DNA from 2 places in the Lentzea sp. HUAS12 genome. Region 1 is predicted to be linked to the other one. Evidence: riboswitches for the same ligand, from Rfam matches in the RefSeq annotation. Region 1 holds a riboswitch; the other holds the start of a gene.
The links. Region 1 has a riboswitch for cobalamin ahead of cobN (cobaltochelatase subunit CobN). Riboswitches for the same ligand answer to the same signal wherever they lie in the genome.
Positions count from the first base shown of each region.

Region 2: it holds a riboswitch for cobalamin, as region 1 does, so the genes downstream of both, ND450_RS17170 (CbtB-domain containing protein) here and cobN (cobaltochelatase subunit CobN) in region 1, are expected to answer to the same signal.

Region 1 covers NZ_CP099738.1:9,356,626-9,364,087, reverse strand. Annotated here, with positions in the region: gene cobN (cobaltochelatase subunit CobN) at 1-1,729, opposite strand, end outside; cobalamin riboswitch at 1,764-1,897, opposite strand; gene ND450_RS44155 (hypothetical protein) at 1,906-2,901, shown strand; gene ND450_RS44150 (precorrin-8X methylmutase) at 2,898-3,518, shown strand; gene ND450_RS44145 (precorrin-2 C(20)-methyltransferase) at 3,518-4,966, shown strand; gene ND450_RS44140 (hypothetical protein) at 5,025-5,531, opposite strand; gene ND450_RS44135 (BTAD domain-containing putative transcriptional regulator) at 5,709-7,462, shown strand, end outside.
Region 2 covers NZ_CP099738.1:3,923,812-3,931,273, forward strand. Annotated here, with positions in the region: gene ND450_RS17140 (thioesterase family protein) at 1-199, shown strand, start outside; gene ND450_RS17145 (phosphoribosyltransferase) at 262-903, shown strand; gene ND450_RS17150 (antibiotic biosynthesis monooxygenase) at 837-1,148, opposite strand; gene hisG (ATP phosphoribosyltransferase) at 1,145-2,005, opposite strand; gene ND450_RS17160 (phosphoribosyl-ATP diphosphatase) at 2,022-2,285, opposite strand; gene ND450_RS17165 ((2Fe-2S)-binding protein) at 2,394-3,044, shown strand; cobalamin riboswitch at 3,115-3,247, shown strand; gene ND450_RS17170 (CbtB-domain containing protein) at 3,301-3,489, shown strand; gene ND450_RS17175 (CbtA family protein) at 3,512-4,261, shown strand; gene ND450_RS17180 (HAD family phosphatase) at 4,258-4,914, opposite strand; gene ND450_RS17185 (PAC2 family protein) at 5,128-6,027, shown strand; gene ND450_RS17190 (hypothetical protein) at 6,167-6,373, shown strand; gene ND450_RS17195 (MFS transporter) at 6,447-7,462, shown strand, end outside.

The sequences.
Region 1 (7,462 bases):
CGCGGGCCATCGGCGGCACGAGGTGGTCGACCAGCGTGGCGTGCGCACGGCGCTTGGCCTGCGTGCCCTCACCGGGGTCGTTGACGAGGAACGGGTAGATCAGCGGCAGGTCGCCGAGCGCCGCGTCCGTGCCACAGGACGCCGACATGCCGACGGTCTTGCCCGGCAACCACTCCAGGTTGCCGTGCTTGCCGACGTGCACCACCGCGTCCGCGCCGAAGTTCGACTCGATCCACCGGTAGGCGGCGAGGTAGTGGTGCGACGGCGGCAGGTCCGGGTCGTGGTAGATCGCGATCGGGTTCTCGCCGAACCCGCGCGGCGGCTGGACGATCACCGCGACGTTGCCGGACCGCAGCGCGGCCAGCACGATCTCGCCGTCCTCGGACTTGGAGAAGTCGACGAACAACGAGCCGGGCGCCTCGCCCCAGTGCTCGCGCATCGACTCGCGGAAGTCCTCCGGCAGCGTCTCGTGGAACTCGCGGTAGTCGGCCGCGGCGATGCGGATCGGGTTGCTCTCGAACTGCTCCTGCGTGAGCCAGTCGGCGTCCTGGCCACCGGCGGCGATCAGCGCGTGGATCAGCTTGTCGCCGTCGAGCTCGTCGACGCCCGGCAGCTCGTCGCCGATGTCGTACCCGTGCTCCTTCATGGCCTTGAGCAGCCGCACGGTCGACGCGGGCGTGTCGAGCCCGACCGCGTTGCCGATGCGCGAGTGCTTCGTCGGGTACGCCGACAGCATCACGACGACCTTGCGCTCGGCGACCGGGATGTGGCGCAACCGGCCGTGCCGCACGGCGATGCCCGCGACGCGCAGCGCCCGTTCGGGGTCGGCGACGTAGACGGTGAGACCGTCTTCGTCGATCTCCTTGAACGAGAACGGGACCGTGATGATCCGGCCGTCGAACTCCGGGATCGCGACCTGGGTCGCGGTGTCCAAAGGAGACAGTCCGTCGTCGTTGGAATCCCACGTGTCGCGGCTCGACGTGAGGCACAACCCCTGCAGGATCGGTACGTCGAGCGCGGCCAGCGCCCCGACGTCCCACGCGTCGTCGTCACCACCGGCGGACGCCTTGGCGGGGTTCGTGCCCCCGGCGGCGAGCACCGTGACGACCAGCGCGTCGGCCTGCCGGAGGGTGTCGAGCAGCTCGGGTTCGGCGGTGCGCAGCGAGGAGCAGTAGACCGGCAGCGGCTTGCCGCCCTTGGCCTCGATCGCGTCGCACAGGGCGTGGATGAACGCGGTGTTCCCGGCGACGTGGTGCGCGCGGTAGTAGAGCACGGCGACCGTGGGACCGGTCTCCGGCGTGCTCTCCCGCTCCAGCACCCCCCACGTGGGCGTGGCGGCCGGTGCCGCGAAGCCGTGGCCGGTCAGCAGCACGGTGTCGGAGAGGAACTTGTGCAGCTCGGTGAGGTTCGCCGGGCCGCCGTGCGCGAGGTAGAGGTGCGCCTCGGCGCACACGCCACCGGCGACCGTCGACAGCTCCATGAGCGCCGCGTCGGGCTGCATCTCGCCCCCGAGCACGACCACCGGCAGCCCGCTCGCGAGGAGCCAGTCGAGCCCTTCCTCCCACATCCGGCGGCCGCCGAGGATGCGCACGAGGACCAGGTCGACGCCGTCCACCAGCGCGGGGAGGTCGTCGACGGTGGTGCGCGACGGGTTGCCGAGCCGGTACTCGGCACCGCTCGCACGCGCCGACAGCAGGTCGGTGTCGGAGGTCGACAGCAGCAGGATCACGCAGGCTCCATCCCTCGTGGGGTCCTCGCCCCAGGTTGCGGGTGACTGGCGAAGCAGAGTTCCTGACTCCCAGCGGTGTGCTGGTCACAGTGGCGGGACCGCGCCGGATTCACACCGGCTTCCTCCTGCGCTTCGTCGTTCGGGCTCACCCTAACCGGCGGGTTACAGTCCGACCTATGCGTAGTCACCCGGATGCCTGCCCCGGCGCCGTCGAGCTGCACGCCGCGGCCGACGGCGGGCTGGCGCGCATCCGGGTGCCCGGCGGCACGCTTTCCGCTGCTCAGTGGGACGTCGTGCGGGTGGCCGCACTGGAGCTCGGAAACGGTTCAGTGGAACTGACCTCGCGGGCGAACCTCCAGATCAGGGGCCTGCGGGACGGCGTGGAGCTGGGTGCGCGACTGGCCGCGGCGGGCCTGCTGCCGTCGGCCACGCACGAGCGGATGCGCAACATCATCGCGGCGCCGCTGGAGGACAACCAGGGGCTGGTCGACGAGATCGACGCGGCGTTGTGCGCGGACCCGGAACTGGCGGACCTGCCAGGCCGTTTCCTGCTCACGGCAGGGGAGTCGGTGAGCGGGCTGGGCGGCGACTTCGGCCTGGTCAGCGCCCCGGAGGGCACGTTCGCCCTGCTGCTCGCCGGTCGTGACACCGGTGTGCGCGTCACCGACCCCGCCGACGCCGTCCTCACCGCCGCCCGCCTGTTCCAGCGGCTGCGCGGCCCGGCCTGGCGCCTGTCCGAAGTGGACGACGGTGTGCGAAAGATCACCGCTCACTTCGGCACGACGGACGCCCCGCGCATCACCCCTGCTGTGACTCCTGTCGCACCTTCACCGTTGACCCCGGGCGTTCCACTAGGCCGCCTCGACGCGCACCAGCTTCCGGGCGTCGCCCTCCGCCTGACGCCGTGGCGCGGCCTGGTCGTGCCCGCCGGCACCGACACCTCCGGCCTGATCACGGACCCCGGCTCCCCCTGGCACGGTGTGAGCGCCTGCACCGGCCGCCCCGGCTGCGCGAAGTCGCTCTCCGACGTGCGGGCCGACGCCCGCGCGTGGCTCGGAACCCCGCACGACCGGCCCGTTCACTGGTCGGGCTGTGCCCGCCGCTGCGGTCGTCCCGCCGGTGATGTGATCGAGTTCGTCGCGACCGGCGACGGCTACGAGGAGATCAGGTGACGCAGTACATCAAGGACGGGGCGGAGATCTACCGCCAGTCCTTCGCCACCATTCGCGCGGAGTCGGACCTCACCAGGTTCCCGGCAGACGTCGCGAAGGTCGTCGTCCGCATGATCCACGCGTGCGGTATGACCGACCTGCCCGACGACGTCGCGTTCTCCGCGAACGTCGTGCGTGACGCCAGGGAGGCGTTGCACGACGGCGCGCCGATCCTGTGCGACGCCAACATGGTCGCGTCCGGCGTGACCCGCCGCCGGCTGCCGAAGGACAACGAAGTCCTTTGCTACCTCCAGGATCCGCGCACACCCTTACGAGCGCAGGAGATCGGCAACACGCGCAGCGCCGCCGCCCTCGAACTGCTCGCGGACCGCTTTGACGGCGCGGTGATCGCGATCGGCAACGCCCCCACCGCGCTGTTCCACCTCCTCGACCTGATCGCCGCGGGAGCCCCGAAGCCGGCGGCGGTTCTGGGCATCCCGGTCGGGTTCATCGGGGCGGCGGAGTCCAAGGAAGCTTTGGCCGCAACGGATCTGGAGCACCTCGTGGTGCGCGGCCGGCGCGGCGGCAGTGCCATGACGGCGGCGGCCATCAACGCGATCGCGAGCGAGGAAGAGTGATGACGGGCAAGCTCTACGGCGTCGGCGTGGGTCCCGGCGACCCGGAACTCGTGACGGTGAAGGCCGCACGGCTCATCCACGACGCCGACGTGATCGCGTTCCACAGCGCCCGCCACGGCCGCAGCAACGCGAAGACCGTTGCGGCGCCGTACTTCCGCGACGGCCAGATCATGGAACAGCTCGTCTACCCGGTCACCACCGAGGACACGGACGACTACCAGGGCGAGATCGACGCGTTCTACGAGGAGGCCGCCGCCACGCTGGCCGCGCACCTCGACGCCGGGCGTGACGTCGTCGTGCTCGCGGCGGGCGACCCGTTCTTCTACGGCTCGTACATGCACATGCACAAGCGCCTCAAAGACCGCTATGAGTGGGAGGTCGTCCCCGGCGTCACGTCCGTGAGCGGGGCGAGCGCCGTCCTCGGCACCCCGCTCGTGGAACGCGACGAGGTGCTCACGATCCTGCCCGGAACGCTGCCGCCCGACGAGCTCGCGTCCCGGCTCGCCGACACCGACTGCGCCGCGATCCTCAAGCTGGGCCGCACCTTCGGCAACGTCCGCGAGGCGCTCGAAGCTTCCGGCAGGCTCGACGGCGCGTGGTACGTGGAGCGCGCCACCACCACGCGGCAGAAGATGTCGCCGCTGGCCGACGTCGACCCCGAGTCCGTCCCGTACTTCTCGATCGCGCTGCTGCCGAGCCGGTCCAAGCCCGCCAAGCCGAAGGGCGAGGTCGTGGTCGTCGGCCTCGGCCCCGGTACCCGCGCGTGGCTCACCCCGGAGGCCCGCCAAGAGCTCGAAGCCGCCGACGAACTGGTCGGCTACAGCACCTATCTCGACCGCGTGCCGGAACGTCCCGGCCAGCAGCGGCACTCCTCGCACAACCAGGTCGAGTCCGAACGCGCTGCCTTCGCGCTGGACCTGGCGCGCAAGGGCTCGCGGGTCGCGGTCGTGTCGTCGGGCGATCCCGGCGTGTTCGCCATGGCCACCGCGGTGCTGGAGGTCGCGGCGGAGACCCAGGACGTGCCGGTGCGCGTCATCCCCGGTGTGACGGCCGCGAACGCCGTGGCGGCCAAGGCGGGCGCGCCGCTCGGGCACGACTACGCGGTGATCTCCTTGAGCGACCGGCTCAAGCCGTGGGACGTCATCGCCGAACGCCTCGAGGCCACCGCCAAGGCCGACCTGGTCGTCGCGATCTACAACCCGGCCTCCAAGGCTCGCACGCACCAGGTCGCGGACATGCGAGACCTTCTGTTGCGGCACCGCGAACCGGAAACTCCGGTGGTCGTGGGACGCGACGTCGGCGGCCCCGAGGAGGAGATCCGTGTGCTCACGCTCGGCACCCTCGCCCCCGACACGATCGACATGCGTTGCCTGCTGATCATCGGTTCGTCGCAGACCGTCGTCACGGACGCGGGCGTGGTGTTCACGCCGCGCCGCTACCCGTCCTGACCACGTCCGCACCCTCCGCGCCGGCAACGGCCGGCGCGGAGGGTGCGGAGGGCCGGGTTCAGGTGATGATGCGTCCGCCGGAGCGGAACGACCCCGTGAGCGGCTGATAACCGTCCGTCCACGTCACCTGGGCCGCCATCACGCTGTCGGTCCTGCCCGTGAACCCGTCGTAGAGCACGTGGTGGGAGCACGTCGCGGACGGGCCGGGCGTTGTGCACAGCGGGCTGGTCGGCGGGATGATGCTGGTGCCCTTGCGGATGCCGATGATCATGCTGATGTCCTTGACCAGGGGCGACAACTGGTTGGTCGCGGTGTCCCGGCAGGCGATGGCCCACGTGACGTGGAGCTGACCGTCGTAGAGGGTGACGTCGTTGCCGACGCCGACCTCGCAGCGGATCGCGGCCGCGGACACGTCCCCCTGGGCGGACAGCCCGATGACGGGCCCGCTGAACACGACCCGCGGTGCGGCCGGCACCGCTGTCGCGGCTGACGCGGTGCCGGCCGCACCGGCACTCAGCAGCAGGACGGACAGGAAGCAGGCGATCCGCCTGAATCCACCCAACATGCGCTTCTCCTTGCGTTCGTCATGTGGATCGGGACGCAGGCCAGCGTGGACGCCCGGTTTCGTGCGGCCACACAACGTTCTGCGAATCGGCTGTTCAGTGGTGCCGCCCTGGGTGCCTCCGGGAATAAGCAGGAATTCGCACATCGCCGTGCCGCGATCGGAGGGGGAGCTGCGCGGGTGAGGGTGGAGCTGCGGGTGCTGGGCCAGGTCGAGGTCTTCGTCGACGGAACGCGGGTGGACCTCGGGCACGCCCGCCAGCGGTACGTGCTGGCGACGTTGCTGGTCGAGGCCAACCAGGTGGTCTCCACCGACCAGCTGGTGGACCGGATCTGGGGCGAGCGCCCGCCCCGGCGGGCCCGGCAGTTGGTGAGCAACTACCTGTCGCGGCTGCGCATCCTGCTGTCCGCCAGTGGCGTCGCGGACGAGGTGGTGATCGAGCGGCGCGGTGGCGGCTACGTCCTGCTGGCCGCACCCGGTCAGGTGGACGTGCACCGGTTCCGGCGCCTGGTCGCCGATGCCCGCGCCGACGCCGACGAGGTCCATGCGTCGGAACTGCTGGAGCAGGCCGCGCAGGTGTGGCGTGGTGAGGCGCTGGCCGGGCTGGACACGCCGTGGATCGCCACGCTGCGCCAGGAACTCGAGCGCGAGCGGTTCGCCGCCGACACCGACCGCCTCGAACTGGCGCTGCGCCAAGGCCGGCACGCCGCGCTGCTGCCCGAGTTGACCACGCGTGCCCAGGCGCACCCGCTGGACGAGCGCATCACGGCCCAGCTCATGCTCGCTCTGTACCGCAGCGGTCGTCAGGCCGACGCGCTGGAGCGCTACGAGCGGCTGCGCGTCCTGCTGGCCGAGGAGCTCGGCGTCGATCCCCGGCCGCCCCTGCGAGAACTCCACCAGAGGATGCTGGCCGCCGATCCCGGCCTCGCCGCCCAGGAGAACCGGTCACCGGTGGTACCGCGCCAGCTGCCGGCCGCTCCCGCGCTGTTCACCGGCCGGACCCTCGAACTGGCCGAGCTGGACCGCGCCCTCACCGGCGCCCGCAACGGCCGGGCCACGGCTGGAACGGTGGTGATCTCGGCGATCGGCGGCGCCGGCGGGATCGGCAAGACGTGGCTGGCCCTCACGTGGGCGCACCGCAACCTGCACCGGTTCCCCGACGGCCAGTTGTTCGTCGACCTGCACGGGTTCAGCCCCACCGGCCGGCTGACCGAGCCCGCCGACGCGCTGCGCGGATTCCTCAACGCCCTGGGCCAGGACGCCGATCACCTCCCGTCCGACCTGGACGCGGCGGCCTCGCTGTACCGGAGCCTGGTGGCGGGCAAGCGGATGCTCGTCGTCCTGGACAACGCCGCCACCGCCGACCAGGTCGTCCCCCTGCTGCCCGGCAGCCCGGACTGCACCGTGCTGGTCACCGGCCGCACCACCCTGTCCTCGTTGATCGACCGCCACGGAGCCCGCCACCTGCCCCTCGACGTCCTCACCCACGGCGAGGCCCGCGCCCTGCTGGCCACCCGCCTGGGCGAACGGCGGATCAACGCCGAACCCGGCCTGACCGACGACCTGATCGAACTGTGCGGACGCCACCCCCTGGCCCTGGCGATCACCGTCCGCCACGCCACCACCCACCCCACCATCCCGCTCGCGGAGCACACCGCGGAACTGCGCGACCTCGGGCTGGCGGTGCTCGACCACGACATCGACCCCACCGCCAGCCTGCCGGCCGTGCTGTCGTGGTCCCTGCACCACCTCACCGACGAGCAACGCGTCACGTTCGCGCTGCTGGGAATCGCCCCCGGTCCGGACATCGACCTGCCCACCGCCGCGGCCCTCACCGGTCTGTCCCCGGCGCGGACTCGCAAGGTCCTGCGCGCGCTGGAGGAGCACTCACTGCTCGACCGGCACCCGCACGGCCGTTTTCGAATGCACGACCT
Region 2 (7,462 bases), 4.2 Mb from region 1:
TGTGGACATCCGCAAGTGGTACGCCATCAACACGGACCTGACGGTCCACCTGCACCGCCGGCCCGTCGGCGAGTGGGTGGGCATGGACGCGCGGACGACCATCGGGCCGGACGGGGTCGGGGTCGCGACCAGCGTCGTGCACGACGCGGAGGGGCCGGTGGGCACGACGGCGCAGGCGTTGTTCGTGCGCGAGCGCTGACGAGCACCACTCGTCCTGCCGCTCGCCTCCCCCGACGGCAGGCGCGTAGCGTCAACGGGACTGTGAAGAGGTTCGCGAACCGGCAGGAAGCGGGCCGCGCCCTGGCAGCGCGACTCGCCGGTCTCCCCTGGCACGACCCGCTGGTCCTGGGCCTGCCCCGAGGCGGTGTCCCGGTCGCGCGGGAGGTGGCGAGCCGCCTCGAAGCCGAACTCGACGTCGTCGTCGCGCGCAAGATCGGCGCGCCAGGGCACCCCGAGTACGGCGTGGGAGCGGTGACGGCCGACAGCGAGCCGATCTACGACCCGAGGGCACTCCGAGCGCTGAACCTCACCGAGGAACAACTGGGCCGCACCTGCGACGAAGAGCGCAAAGAGGCACAGCGGCGCACGCTCCTCTACCGCGGCGCCAAGCCGCTCACCGTCGAGAACCGCGACGTCATCCTCGTGGACGACGGCCTGGCGACCGGCGTCACCGCCCGAGCGGCACTGCTCTGGATCGCCCAGCGCGCACCGAAGAGCGTCACGCTGGCCGTGCCCGTGGCCGCCCGGGAGTCGCTCAGGACGTTCAGCACCCCGGTGATCGCCGTCCTGACGCCGAAGCACTTCCAGTCCGTGAGCCGCTGGTACGAGAGCTTCGATCAGACCACGGACGACGAGGTGCTCAGCGCGCTCTCGAAGTGGGAGACCACCGGGAACGGCGAGTAGAAGCGGTGCAGCAACGACGACCACCGCTCGTAGGACGGCCCCTGCCGGAATCCGACCTCGTGCGCCTCGACCGAGTCCCAGCGCACGAGCAGCAGGTAGCGCGAGGGCGTTTCCAGGCACCGCAGCAGTTCCAGGCCGCGGAAGCCCGGCGAGGCGGAGATCAGCTCCCGCGCCTCGCCGAACGCCCACTCGAAGTCCTGCTCGGAGCCCGGCAGGACGTCGAGCAGGGCGTGCTCCGTGATCACAGGCGGCAGAACCGGATGTCCGAGGCCAGCACGGCCTTGGCGCCGATGGCGGCCAGCTCGTCCATCACCTTGTTCGCCTCCTTGCGCGACACCATCGCCCGCACGGCCGCCCAGTCGGCGTTGGCGAGCGGCGCGACCGTCGGCGACTCCAGGCCCGGGGTGAGGGCGATGGCCTCGTCGAGGATCGAGCGCGGGCAGTCGTAGTCGAGCATCAGGTACTGCTGCGCGAACACGACACCCTGCAGACGGGCGGTGAGCTGCTTCTTGGCCGCCGTGAGCTCCGAGCCGTTGCGGTGGATGAGGACCGCCTCCGACTCGCAGATCGGCTCGCCGAACGGCACCAGGTCGTGCTGGCGCAGGGTGCGGCCGGAGCCCACCACGTCGGCGATCAGGTCGGCCACGCCCAGCTGGATCGAGATCTCGACGGCGCCGTCGAGGCGGATCACCTTCGCGGTGATGCCGCGGGCCTTGAGGTCGCGGCCGACGAGCTTGGGGTACGCCGTGGCGAGGCGCTTGCCCTCCAGGTCCTCGACCTTCCAGTCGGTGCCGCGGGGGCCCGCGTAGCGGAAGGTCGACGAGCCGAAGCCCAGTGCCAGCAGCTCCTCGACGGAGGAGCCGTTGTCGTCGGCGCCCGAGTCGGCGGCCAGGTCGCGGCCGGTGATGCCGAGGTCCAGGTCACCGGACGCCACGTAGATCGCGATGTCCTTGGGGCGCAGGAAGAAGAACTCGACCTCGTTGTTGTTGTCGAGCACGGTGAGGTCGCGGGGCTCGTGCCGCTGCCGGTAACCGGCCTCGGTGAGCATGGCGGAGGCGCGTTCGGCGAGCGCGCCCTTGTTCGGGACTGCTACGCGCAGCATGTGGAGGTCTTTTCCGTCAGAGGTACTTGTACACGTCTTCGAGGGTGAGCCCACGGCCCAGCATGAGCACCTGGAGGCGGTAGAGCAGCTGCGAGATCTCTTCGGAGAGCTTCTCGTCGGACTCGTACTCGGCGGCGATCCAGACCTCGCCCGCCTCCTCCAGGACCTTCTTGCCCTGCGCATGGACCCCGGCCTCGAGCGCGGCGACGGTGCCGGAACCTTCCGGCTTGGTGGCGGCTCGTTCGGTCAGTTCAGCGAACAGGGAATCGAAGGTCTTCACGGCTCCACATCCTCCCATCCCGGCGACCCCCGTCCACACCGCGGTCTCATCTGTCCCAGGCGGTGGACGTGATCTGTCCTGCATGGACACCCGGTAGCGTGAATTCCCGTGTCCGAATTCGCGGAGGTCCTGCACGCGCTGCGCCGGGTGCGCGGAATCAACCCGTTCTTCGCGCTCGACGTGGGCCGTCCGAACGAGTCCTGGCTGCCGGGAACGGCACTGCTGGAGGGCCCGGCGCTCAAGACCACGATCGACGCCATCGCGATCCGGTACAGAACCGACGAACCCCGTGTCGCGGCGAGCCTGTTCTTCCTGAGCTACACGGCACGGCTGCTCAGCCCGCTGACGGCCGCGAACCTGCCCGTCGACGTCCGCCCCGAGAACCTGTGGTGGCGACACGATCCCGCGAACGGCCTGAGCGTCCGGATCGACGAGCCGCGGCTGGGCCCGCCGGCCGCCGAGGCGCTCGCGCCCGTGGTGGAAGCCGTCCAGGCGGTCGCCCCGGTGGCGACCGGATTGTTGTGGGGCAACGCGATGTCCAACATCGCGGGGGCACTGAAAATGGTTGTGCGCGCACGCATGCTCACGGCGGAAGAAGCGGAAGAACGGGGCGAACTGCTCATGAGCGCGCCGCCGTTCGAACAGGCGGGGGAATTTCTGAGCTTTCCCGGCGAGCTCGGTTTCCGGCGCAGGAGCTGTTGCCTGTACTACCGCGTCGCCGCAGGTGGGAAGTGCGGCGACTGCCCACTCGTGAAGTGAGGAACGCAACAACTCTTATGGCCGGTTGTGCTTAACGGGCCGATCAACTTACGGTGCACGCGCCGCAGTGACGGGAAGCCGGTGGAAATCCGGCGCGGTCCTCGCCACTGTGACCGGGAAGCGATCCCCGCCGAGCACGTCACTGGTCCCCGCCGGGACTGGGAAGACGCGGGGGCAGCGTTGATCCGGGAGTCAGGAGACCGGCTGCGGCGCCGCAAGGAGAGTTGACCTTCCACGAGGTATGGAGGAGCCCGTCATGACGAGCCCCGCAGCAAGCCTGTCCGCCGTCCGCGTGCCCAAATGGGCCTTCGCCGTCTCACTGCTCGGCCTGATCGTCACCTACCTGGTCCTGCAGGAGAACGGCCTCGCGCTCGGCGCGGGATCCGAGTTGCTGCACGAGTTCTTCCACGACGGCCGCCACGCCCTCGGCGTCCCCTGCCACTGATCCGGCACCGCTGATCAAGCAGATGACGACGTACAAGTCCATCGCACTGTGCGGGATCGCGGCCGGCGGCATCGCCGGTGTCGCGTCCGCGCTGGTGCAGCTCCTGGTGACCGAGATCCCGATCCGAGCGGCGCTCGCGGTCGAGGAAGCTCGCGCACCCGCCGGTGAAGAGGCCGGCCACACCCACGGCGGCGAGGACGAGCTGGTCAGCCGCGGCGCCCAGGTCGTCGGCGGCATGCTCGGCGTGGTGATCGTCGGCATCGCGGTCGGCCTGGTGTTCGCCACGGCCTACGCGCTGTCGAAGCGCTGGTTCTCCGGCAGCACGCCGTTCACCCGCAGCGCCACGTTCGGTGCCGCGGTGTTCGGTGCCGTGGCGCTGCTGCCGTGGCTGAAGTACCCGGCCAACCCGCCCGCGGTGGGCGACCCGGAGACGGTGAACCACCGCACCGCGCTGTACCTGGGCGTGGTGGTCGCGGGCCTGGTGATCGTGTGGGGTGCGAGCCTGCTCGCCGAACAGCTGCGCGCGCAGTCGCAGCCGGTGCGCGCCACGGCCGTGCTGCTCGCCGTGGCCGCGGCCACGGCGGTGGTGCTGCTGGCGTTCCCCGCACCGCCGGACACGATCCCGGCGGACATGCCGGTGACCGTGCTGTGGCAGTTCCGCCTCAGCTCGCTCGCCCAGCTGGCCACGCTCTACGTCGGCATCGGCGTGGTGTTCGGCCTGCTGGTGGACCCGGCCACGCGCAAGGCGAAGACGCCCGCCGCCGCGCTTTAGAGCGCGCGCAGCACGTCGAGGTCGACGCCGGTGAGGGAGTCGCGGAAGATCCGCCGCTCCCCCACCGGCACCTCGACGTCGCAGGGCACGACGAGCACGGTGCACCCGGCGGCCACCGCGGCCGCGACACCGGTCGGCGAGTCCTCGACCGCGACACACCGCGAGGCGTCCACGCCCAGCAGCCGCGCCGCCTTCAGGTAAGGCTCGGGCAGCGGCTTGTTCAGCCCGTCCACCTCGTCGCCGCACACGGTGACGTCGAACAGGTCCCGGCCGATCGTGTCCAGCGCGACCTCGGTCAGCCCGCGCTCGGTGGACGTCACCAACGCCATCGGCACGCCGGAGGAACGCACCGCGCGCAACGCCTCCTGGGCACCCGGACGCCACGGCAGGCCGGCGCGGAAGACCTCCTCGGTGCGGCGCAGGATCCACGCGGCTCCGTCGGCCATGTCGGCCTCGGTGGGCTCGATGCCGACGTCACCGAACAGCAGGCGCATCGTGGTGGGCACGTTGCTGCCGACCATGCGCTCGCGGGTCTCGACGGTCAGCACGCCGCCGAGCTTCTCCGCGTACTCGTAGAGCGGGATGTCCCACAGCTTCTCGGAGTCGAGCAGCGTGCCGTCCATGTCCCACAGCACGGCCTGCAAGTCAGACATCGAAGTACTCCGCCTCCGGGTGGTGCGCCACGAAGGCGTCGGTGGTGTTCCGGCGGCGACGGTGCCGCCCGAGGGCCCCACTCACGATACGTGGTCGCGCCGGACGGCTGCGACAACGCCGCTCACCAGCGCTTTCCGCGAGGTCGGCGCTTCGTGATCACGCATGGGCCAAGCCTACGATGAGTTGACCGGGGGAGGCCGTAGTCTGGCGCCGTGAACGATCCGTCCCAGGAATCCCCGACCCCCTCGAACCCGCGCGTTCCGCTCACGAGTCCGATCATGGTCTGCGCCTTCGAAGGCTGGAACGACGCGGGCGACGCCGCGAGCACCGCGATCGAGCACCTCCAACTCACCTGGGACGCCACCCCGCTCGCCGAGATCGACCCGGACGACTACTACGACTTCCAGGTGACGCGCCCGACCGTCCGCATGGTCGACGGCGTCACGCGCAGGGTCGACTGGCCGACGACGCGGCTGTCGGTGTGCCGGCCTCCCGGTTCGGACGTGGACGTGATCCTCGTGCACGGCATCGAGCCGAACATGCGGTGGCGCAAGTTCGCCGCCGAACTGCTGGGCCACATCGACGCCCTCGGGGTGACGACCGTCGTGACGCTGGGCGCGCTGCTGATGGACACGCCCCACACCCGCCCGGTCCCGGTCACCGGCACGGCCTACGACCCGGACGCCGCCGAGAGGTTCGGCCTGGAGCACTCGAAGTACGAGGGCCCGACCGGCATCGTCGGCGTGTTCCAGGACGCGTGCGTGCAGGCGGGCATCCCGGCGATCTCGTTCTGGGCCGCCGTCCCGCACTACGTGTCGCAGCCGCCCTCCCCCAAGGCCACGCTGGCCCTGCTGCACCGCGTGGAGGAGGTCCTCGACATCGAGGTGCCGCTCGGCGCGCTGCCGGAGCAGGCCGAGGAGTGGGAGCGCACGGTCTCCGAGATGGCCGACGAGGACGAGGACGTGCGCAACTACGTCCGGGCCCTCGAGGAGCGCGGGGACGCGGCCATGCAGATCACCGAGGCGTCCGGCGACGACATCGCCGCGGAGTTCGAGCGCTACCTGCGCCGCCGCGGTCGTGGGCCGGGCTGGCCGTCCGCCGGTCCTCGCTAGCTCGACGCAGGTCAGAAGCCGTTCCGGTCATTTGGGCCGGGACGGCTTTTTCACGCTTCCGAGTGATCGAGCCGAGGTTTCCCGGCGCCGAGGAATGGGTAGCAAGATCCATCTCCAGACAGGAACCACCGTGTCTCTCGTGCGCAAGATCGCTGTCGGTCTCGCTGCGGGCGGCGGCGTGCTGTTGGCCGTGTCTCCCGCCAGTGCAGCTCCCATCTCCTCCGTCGACTCCGTCGGGGAGAACGGCCCTCACACGGCCATGAACGACTTCAGGGAGTCGTTCCAGGACAACCTCTACGGCGTGCAGGACACGACGAGGGCGGTCGCCGGCAAGATCCGCGGCTAAAACTTAGCGACACTAACCACTTTTCGGGGATCTCCGCCGCTCGTCCGCCTAGGGTGGGCGGCGGAGGTGTCGGGTGGGACGGTTGGCACGCGCCGGGCTGTACGCGGGCGCCTTGATCGGGCCGTTCGGCGGCGCCATCACCACGTCGATCCTGCCGGAGATCGGTGAGAGCTTCGGCCGGTCCGCGGGCTCGGCGGCGTCCACGCTCACCTACTACCTCGTGCCGTTCGCGGTGCTGATGCTGGCTTCCGGCACGCTCGCGCAGCGCTGGGGTCCACAACGGACTGTCCGGATCGCGTACATCGCCTACGCCGTCACGTCCGCCCTGGCCGCGTCCTCCTGGACGTTCGAGGTGCTGCTGACCTCCCGCGCGCTGCAGGGCGCGGCGAACTCGTTCACCACACCGGTGCTGCTGGCGGTGATCGCCGCGTCGACGCCGAAGGAGAAGCTCGGGCGCGCACTCGGGCTGTTCGGGTCCATGCAGGCGGCCGGACAGACCTCCGCGCCGCTCGTCGGCGGGCTCACCGCCGAGATCGACTGGCGGCTCGCGTTCGTCGTGATCGCCGTGGTGGCCGTCGGGCTCGCGGTGCTGGGCGTGCCGCAGACCGACGCCGAACCGGAACGGGACGCGAGCCTGCGCAGCGCGTTCGTGCCGAGCACGCTCTGGCCGGCGCTCGTCGGGTTCATCGGCTGGGCGTGCCTGGGCGGGTTGTCGTTCCTCGTGGCGTTCCGGCTCGACGACGTCTTCGGGCTCGGCGCGGGCCAGCGCGGTGTGCTGCTCACGGGCTTCGGCGTCGTCGGCTTCCTGACCGCGCGGTACATCGGCAAGGCGATCGACCGGTTCGGCGCGCGGACGACCATCACCGTCGCCGCGACGCTCGGCGCGGGTCTCGTCGCGGCGGTCGGCACGACGCCCTTCACGGCCCTGGTCGTCCTCGCCTGGGCCCTCACCGGAGCTGCCGCCCAAGGCGTGCTGGTGAGCATCAACGCGCTGGTGCTGCAGAGCGAGAGCGCCAACAGGGGCGGCAGCGTCAGCGTCGTGCAGTCGCTGCGCTTCATGGGTGCCGCGGCCGCCCCGCTGGCGTTCGT